DNA from 2 places in the Xanthomarina sp. genome. Region 1 is predicted to be linked to the other one. Evidence: riboswitches for the same ligand, from Rfam matches in the RefSeq annotation. Region 1 holds a riboswitch; the other holds the start of a gene.
The links. Region 1 has a riboswitch for S-adenosylmethionine ahead of VKY41_RS01950 (hypothetical protein). Riboswitches for the same ligand answer to the same signal wherever they lie in the genome.
Positions count from the first base shown of each region.

Region 2: it holds a riboswitch for S-adenosylmethionine, as region 1 does, so the genes downstream of both, VKY41_RS10625 (hypothetical protein) here and VKY41_RS01950 (hypothetical protein) in region 1, are expected to answer to the same signal.

Region 1 covers NZ_DATGNR010000012.1:48,899-52,978, reverse strand. The annotation lists gene VKY41_RS01980 (phosphoribosyltransferase family protein) at 1-267, shown strand, start outside; gene VKY41_RS01975 (shikimate kinase) at 259-777, opposite strand; tRNA gene VKY41_RS01970 (tRNA-Lys) at 912-984, shown strand; gene VKY41_RS01965 (hypothetical protein) at 1,075-1,947, opposite strand; gene VKY41_RS01960 (DUF6557 family protein) at 2,003-2,410, opposite strand; gene VKY41_RS01955 (hypothetical protein) at 2,431-2,871, opposite strand; gene VKY41_RS01950 (hypothetical protein) at 2,862-3,071, opposite strand; SAM-I-IV-variant riboswitch at 3,280-3,378, opposite strand; gene VKY41_RS01945 (metallophosphoesterase) at 3,580-4,080, shown strand, end outside.
Region 2 covers NZ_DATGNR010000078.1:36,298-40,377, reverse strand. The annotation lists gene VKY41_RS10640 (hypothetical protein) at 1-387, shown strand, start outside; gene VKY41_RS10635 (hypothetical protein) at 377-1,705, shown strand; gene VKY41_RS10630 (hypothetical protein) at 1,855-2,568, shown strand; gene VKY41_RS10625 (hypothetical protein) at 2,628-2,990, opposite strand; SAM-I-IV-variant riboswitch at 3,033-3,129, opposite strand; gene VKY41_RS10620 (BspA family leucine-rich repeat surface protein) at 3,210-4,080, opposite strand, start outside.

The DNA.
Region 1 (4,080 bases):
ATAACGTCTATTAAAGCTGAAGATTACCAAAACAAATCGGTAGTATTAATTGACGATGTGCTAAATTCAGGTACTACTTTAATTTATGGTGTTAAACATTTCCTTGAAGTTCCTTTAAAACAATTTAAAACAGCTGTGTTGGTAAATAGGAATCATAAAAAATACCCTGTTAAAGCGGATTTTAAAGGCATCTCACTATCTACTTCATTAAGCGAGCACGTAGATGTTGTTTTAAATGGAGAGTCGTATAAAGCCTATCTAAAATAGTTTTGAAATAATATCTCGTACTACATCCTCCTTGGGCTTATTGGCATCAATTTTATAATTAGCTTGATTATAAAATTGCAAGCGCTCAAATAAATGCTTTCCTACGAACTCCAACATATCATTTTCAGAAGATACATACTGTATTAAAGGTCGGTTCTCTTTATCGGCCATTAATCTTTTTGAAAGTTCATTAATTGGAACATTTAGAAAAAAAGTTTTCAGATTTTGGTTATCTAAAATTAGTTGCAAATTATTGGTGAAACATGGAGTACCTCCTCCCAAAGACAAAACAACATTACTTTTTAAAGATAAAACTTCTATTAAATAAGTGTGTTCAATTTTTCTAAAAAAAATCTCGCCTTTATCTGAGAATATTTCCTGTATAGTTTTCCCTTCCTTTTCTTCTATAAACTGATCTAGATCTATAAAATCGAATTTTAAAAACTCAGCTAATTCCTTACCTATTAACGACTTTCCAGAAGCCATATATCCTATTAAAATAATTTTCATAAATCTAAGATTATAGTATTTATTAAGCATTGCAAAGTAACAAAAGAAAAAAAGAAAAAAATTTTAAAAAAAGGTTTGGAATATTAATAAAAGCTTCTATATTTGCACCCTCGTTACAGCGAGACAAATTGAAAGACCTGGTAGCTCAGTTGGTAGAGCATCTCCCTTTTAAGGAGAGGGTCCTGGGTTCGAGCCCCAGCCCGGTCACAAAAAACTAGCCTCGATATCATCATGATATCGAGGTTTTTTATTATTACTAGGTTCTTTCTAAATGATTAAATAGTTTGTGATATCCTATTAATAGTATTTTTTAGCAATCTCATCCCATAATTCATCCACATCACCTTGCTTTTGTTCACGATAAAGCCTCTCTCTTATTTCTCTATTCTTTTCTTTTTTAGATGTTTTATTTTTTTGGGGGTTTACGCTCAATTTGTAACGCTCAATTATTTCCATTAGTTCAGGAGTTAATAATGTCCTGTCTATGGCTTTACCAGCTTCTTTAATGCGAATCTTTTCGTTATTGTCTAAAATAATCCAAATATCCCCATCCATATATTTGTTATAAGATGGATCTGTAAGAATGCTTTCCATAGTATCTGCAATGCCTTTATGCGTCGATTCTAACATGAGGTCGGGATATCTTATTCCATCAGCAGTTTTATTCCTCTTAACAACCTTATGGTAATCTTCGATCATCCAAACGATGTGTATGTCTTTTAAATCATAGCTTTTATTAGTTAAACTAAAGGACAGATTAATATAGTTTATGGCATCACCAACTTTATCTAAAAAGATGAGGTTGGGTTTATTGGTTTTATCGCTTAATGCAATTTTAGAGGATAATTCACGCGGCATTCCTCTATTAAAATCTGGATGGTCACTTAGCGCGTTAAATGCCTTAGTTATATCTATAGGATCTGACATATCAAGTGCTGTAATGTCTAGTTTATTCATGCTTTTAGCATAGTTTATCGCTTTTTCAGATTTTAAAACGTCTTGAAAGCCACGCTCGTAGCCAAATACTTCTCCTTCTATATTAAGTAGTTCCTCTACGACTTCTTTTTTCTTGGTTCCCAAAGCACCCATCATAATAACGGCGGTATTGTTTTTTGGGTAATCTACACCTCCTAAGGTGATACGGTTGTTAGTTTTGTCCGTTTTTTTCATAATTTTAATTTTTGTTGGTTAATAATTAATTTTGTTAGTTAATACGCTCACTTACTTATCGTTTGAGTACTTTTTGTATTTCCTCTTCTGAAAAACTTACAAAAGTCATTTCGTAAAGACAGTGAACCACAATTTCCTGTTCTGAAAAATTATCTAAACTGGCTTGGTAAATATCCATTCCTAACCATTGTCTCCAGGGAGTAAATTCTATTTCTTGCGGATACGTTTCTTCTTTGGTTTTTGGATGTTTATGCAGACCGGAAACTTCAAAGTAGTCATCATCTTCATCCGTTTCTTTTGTAATTATAATGGCGAAATCATTTTCTTCAGGTTGCATCTTTTTTAATCTTTCAAAAACCATTTCATAGCCTTTTATATTTTCTTCGGCTTCAGGATAGATTTCTAAAAACTTAGCAGATACATTTTTCCATGTATGGTTTTGTAGGAGTTCTTTTAAGGTCATAGTTTCTTGGGTTTTAATGATTAATTTATAAGTATCAATAATTCCTCAGGCTTTTGTAAATAATAGTCTATAGGCATAAGTGTTTTTGTTTTGCTTTTAAGGCGAATGAGCTCTGTGATAAATGCATTTTCATCAGACAATGAGGTACAGGTTAAATAGCTTATAGAGTTCATGCCATTTTCTTTGAGATGAGCTATATGGGAATTGTTTTTATTGATTTTATGAATGAAGTAGTCTATACTGTTTTCATTAAATAAACTTCGGATTTCTTTATAGCGTTCTAGTAAGGATTCTAGTTTTCTATTTGTCGATTCTTGAGCTTGCTTAAAATACCAAGATTGACTATCTGCGGTTGCAAATTTTTGACTTAAGGTGGCATATTCGATTAGTATCGATGCAAGTGTTGATTCGCTTTTCTTCTTTAGAATGATATTTTCAATATTTTTAAGTCTTACAGGCATATACTAATTGCGCTTTTTAGAGTTATATTGTCCCAACTTGAATCATAAATCCAATATGTTTCTTCGATAAATAAGAGGTTTTGAAGTTTTTCGGCATCTGTTTTTCCTCTTGTATAGAATTCAAATTCATTAACGTAAGTAGAATCATCAAGAAGGTCCCTGTGCTCTTTTAATAATTCATTGAAAGTTAAATTTGTCATAGTTTGTAGGTTTAAATTAATTCATGGTTTATGCGCATGCGATATAGCTAGACCACAAGGGACCTATACAAGCACAGGCTTCATTTGAGAGCGTTGCACAACAGAAAGCTAGCTGTTCTTGTTAGAACTTTAGGTTTCTGAACACACGGCTCATTATGTTTATTAGTTTATAATAAACACGTTGTAATAAAATCAGTAAGAAATTGGGTTGTTGACATACTTTTCCTAAAAGTTAGGCTCATTGTTTTTAGCACCTTCGCCTGCTAGGGCAGGTTGCTATCACCTCATGTGATTCTTAATGAGAGTTCTCAATATAAGAAATAAATTTTAAAAATCCTACTTTTTTTGTAAGAAAATTCGTTTTAAATATGTTTTTTAGGGATGCTTTATGCCGATTTGTTTTGAACTTATAAATATTGAAATCAAAGAGTAAGTTCCTTTGTAATTTTTCTACTGGATGTTTATATTCAACCTTTATAAACGAAAACTAACAACCTAATAATAAAAAATGATTGATTTAATTGGAGATATTCATGGCCATGCAGATGAGCTAGAAATGTTACTTAAAAAGTTAGGATATACTAAGGAACACAAGTTTTATTCCCACCCAAATCCTGATAGGAAAGTATTATTTGTGGGCGATTATATTGATAGGGGGCCAAAAAATAGAGAAACTTTAGAAATTGTAAAGCATATGGTAGATAATGGAACTGCCATAGCCCTAATGGGTAACCATGAATATAACGCGCTATGTTTTCATTTGAAAGATGCCAACGGAGAGTATTTAAGAGAACATTCAGAAAAAAACACCCAACAACATATCAAAACAATAGAACATTTTAAAGACAGGCCAGAGGAATTTAAAATGTATTTAGAGTGGTTTAAAACCTTGCCTTTGTTTTATGAAACAGAAACTTTTAGAGCCGTTCATGCTTGTTGGGATTATGATAGTATTGATTATCTCAAAAATAATCTCGAAAACAACAAACTTACAGATGCTTTAATTCGT
Region 2 (4,080 bases), on a different contig from region 1:
TTAAAATTTCAGGAAAATATAGATAAAATAGAAGGATGTCCTGCAAAGAGTGAAAATGGAGATAAAACTCTTTATAGATTTATACTATCTGTTCCATTAGATTCAGACTCATTTAAGCCTCATTCTTTAATTCATAAACCAAAATTTGATAACATATGTATTGCTTGGGGTTTATCAACATATGACAGTTTAAAAAGTGCTCAAGAAGCACTTCAAAATCTGCCAAAGAAAACAAGAGAAAAGTTTACTGCGATAGCAGTAAGTGAAATCACTGATGATGATGGTATTAAATATCCAACAAAAAACAAAAGACATTATACATTCTTCCCTAAAAAAGAAGTTAATTTATTAACTAAATTTGCACTTGTCAACCAAGATGAAGAATAACAAAAAAATATTCGACCTTAATCAATTTGAAAAAATTGAAGATATCATTTTTATAGATGAGCCTATTCTAACTCACTATAAAAGAAATGACAAGCATTTTCTTTTGTATTTAGTGGATACATTAGAAAATTCTGATAATTATTTAATGCTTGAAGTAGAAGAAAGTTCTATATATAATTATCTAACTAAAAATTTATCACTTCGTAAATTAATATTACAAAATAAGAATATTGGATATTTCCTAGAACAAGATTTTGAAGGAAACATTTTAAATTTAGATATTATTCAGACTGACCTTATTGATAATAATTATCTTCCTTTAGAAGATTCATTTCTTGAATATCGACCTTCAGAGAATTCATATTACTTAGATTTCATAAGAAATTATGAATCGACATCATATTTAACAAGTTTAAGGCAAGAAGCTTTTTATGTAAAATTTGCGCCAATTAATGCTAAGTATTCAGATACAATTGGATTAAACGAATTAGCAACTGACCTACTTTCAAACTTATCAAAATCTTTTAAGAATTTTTTGAAGGCAGATTTTTTTGTTGCTTTTAAAGAACTAAAAACAGATAATAGTAAACTACATAAAATATTCAATCGAATCCTTCCTGATTTGGACTTTCGAATGGTTGATTTAAAATATGGGAGTTTTGAAGTTGGTTTGGCTGTTGATAAAGTAATGAAAGGTGCAATAGAGGATAGAGAAATAAAAGATTGGGCTTTAGGTGTTGGTTATAAGTATAAAGATATAGTTTTAGATGCGGATTATGATGAAGAAACTGTTAATCTTATATTAAACGAATATGACGAAGAAGATAGAAAGAAAATTTTTAACCCTATTTTCAAAATAACTCAAAATCCAAATTACAGTCTTCAAATTAAAGACTCCAAAAAAGCAAAGTATTCTACCATTCGAGTTAAAAATAAATCAGTAATTGAAAAGATTATTCCACCAACTAATTTAGTTGTAAAATTAGAAGACAGAAAAGATTATGAAATTGTTCAATTCACAACATTAGTTGATAAAAACAGTATTAGTCAAACAGTTAAAATAGAAAACACTTTATTCAATTCTACTGACAATACAGATGTTTTACTAACTAATAAAGAATTTGAAAAATATGGATACGATGTCAAATTTGAAATTTCGATTCCTCTAAATATTCGAGCGGTAAAAGACACAATATATTTAACAGCGAAATACGATGATTTAGAATTTGAAGTTGTTTATCATTCCGATAAAATTGCAGAAGGAATGGAAAAAATCACATCGAACATATTTGAATATATACTAAATAAATCGGAATAAAACCTGTGGTTAACGGCATGTATAATAATAGCTAGTACTCGCCTACTTACGAAAATCCTCTTAGATTTTCTATTCGGTTTCTGTTTGCTAAATTAGTTGATAAACAAGATATGTACTATATGGTAACTTGTTACTTACAAAACTGAAAAATGATAATACAACACGCATTAGTAAATTGGGATTTGGAAAACCTAAATCCAATTTTTAAAAAATCAAAGACATTAGTTTTAGGTTCATTTAATCCAAATAAACCAGACCCAAATCAAATTACAGATTTTTATTATGGTAGAACCACAAATCATTTTTGGAAAAGTATAGCCAGAAACATGAATTTACCTGAAAATCATTTCACGAACAATCTTCAAGACAAAATAGTCTGTATGAATAAATATAGATTTTTCTGTTGCGACATCATTAACTCCATTGAGTTAGAATGTGCCAATGAAGAAGTTCTAAATCAATATGTAAATGAACGCATTTACACTAAATATGAAGATAAAGAACTCTTTCGAGTAAGAAGACCGTTTAATTTTAATAATCAATTATTTTATAAAACCTTAGAGTTTAATCATCAGATAATAGAGCTTTTAGAGCAAAATAATATCACCAAAGTAATCCATACATTAGGTAATCGTCGAATTGAGAATAATTTAATTGCAAGACCATTAAATATTAATTTAGGTTTTAATCCATTTGTTACACAAATTATTAATACTTGTAATAACAATGAAATTGAATTTGTTTCCACTTCTTACAGTCCATCTCAAACTGCTGTTAACCGTGGAGGTCAAGATTATAGAGATAATTTAGATAATTGGATTAATCAACATATATTGTGTTTAAAAAAAAGCTTGCGGAACTAATTAAATTCAAATTGAGGAATGCAGAATGAGTCAAGGTTGATGTTAGATTTATTAGAGCATTATAGATTATTATCAAACCACCACTTAAGAGATACCAGATGAGCTTTTAAAATAACTAAATTGTGGTTTTCATTATGGGCAAAAAAATTTCTTGTGGCTTCCTCGCCTTTGCTATCTTTTGTTTGCTGTAGTGAGTTTCCAATATTGTTTATTATCCTTTTATCTAATTCATTTTCAATTTTCTTGACTGACATATCCGTTATATCAATGCCTAAATCAATAAAAGCTTGTTTTATGATGCTAAAATCATCATCAACTTTTATTCTTTGAACAGGTTTGTTAATCTCTAATTTATGATTATTTCTTACAGTCTTTTTGCTTTTAAAAGAATTAAAAAAACTGAATAATTTTTGAATGGCCATAACTTTTTTGTTTTATTAAAAACATCATCAATTAAATAGGAGAGTTGCACTTTATTTTGACAGTCAGTCCACATCATTTAACCACCGTGGACTCTCGTCTCGGTTGGTATCTTATAAATTAAGATTCTTGAAGTATAAATTATATTATAACTTAAATGTAATAGAATTTTTGAGAAATTACGAATTAGGATGCAAGCCTTTAAGATAGTACCTCATAAATTAAGGGCATGTTCCCCAAATAGGTTTATTTATTGTCATTAAAGGTGAGTCTATAGAGAAATGTTGTGGTTCTTGTGTGAAATTAGAAACACACCATGAAGATATATTTTGATTAAATGATTGAGCAGCGTTAAACATCTGAATCATTTCAGTAACATTGCTTGTGTCCCAACTTCCTATGTCTTGATTAAAAGACTGTGCATTTGCAAACATCCAACCCATATTGATTACATTACTTGTGTTCCAATTCCCAATGACTTGATTAAATGAATGTGAGCTTGTAAACATAAGACTCATTGTTCTTACGTTACTTGTGTTCCAATCCCCAATATCTTGATTGAATGAATATGAGTTTGCAAACATGGCATACATTGTACTTACATTGCTTGTGTCCCAATTTCCAATATCTTGATTAAATGAGTGTGCGTTTGTAAACATACTAGCCATTGAGCTTACATTACCTGTATTCCAATTTCCTATATCTTGATTAAAAGATTCTTGGTCATAAAACATACCATGCATGGTAGTTACGTTGCTTGTGTCCCAGCTTGTTATGTCATAATTTATTGGGTAAACAATACCGCTGCTATTATCTCTAAATAGTGTGTGCATGTTGGTAACAAAAGTTGTAGCGACTTTAGAGAAATCTTCATCATTGATAATCATCTGTCTTAATACCTGATAATCTACAACCGTGTATAATTCCCCGTTAATTTCACCTATATCTCCAATTTCTGCCCATTCTTTAGCCTTAATAGTACTGCCATTGGTGTCTAAATAGACAGGGTTGTCTGTATTGTCATTACTACTATTATCGTCACTACTGCAATTAGTAAATGTTATTATGGATAAGAATAAGATGGTGAATGTG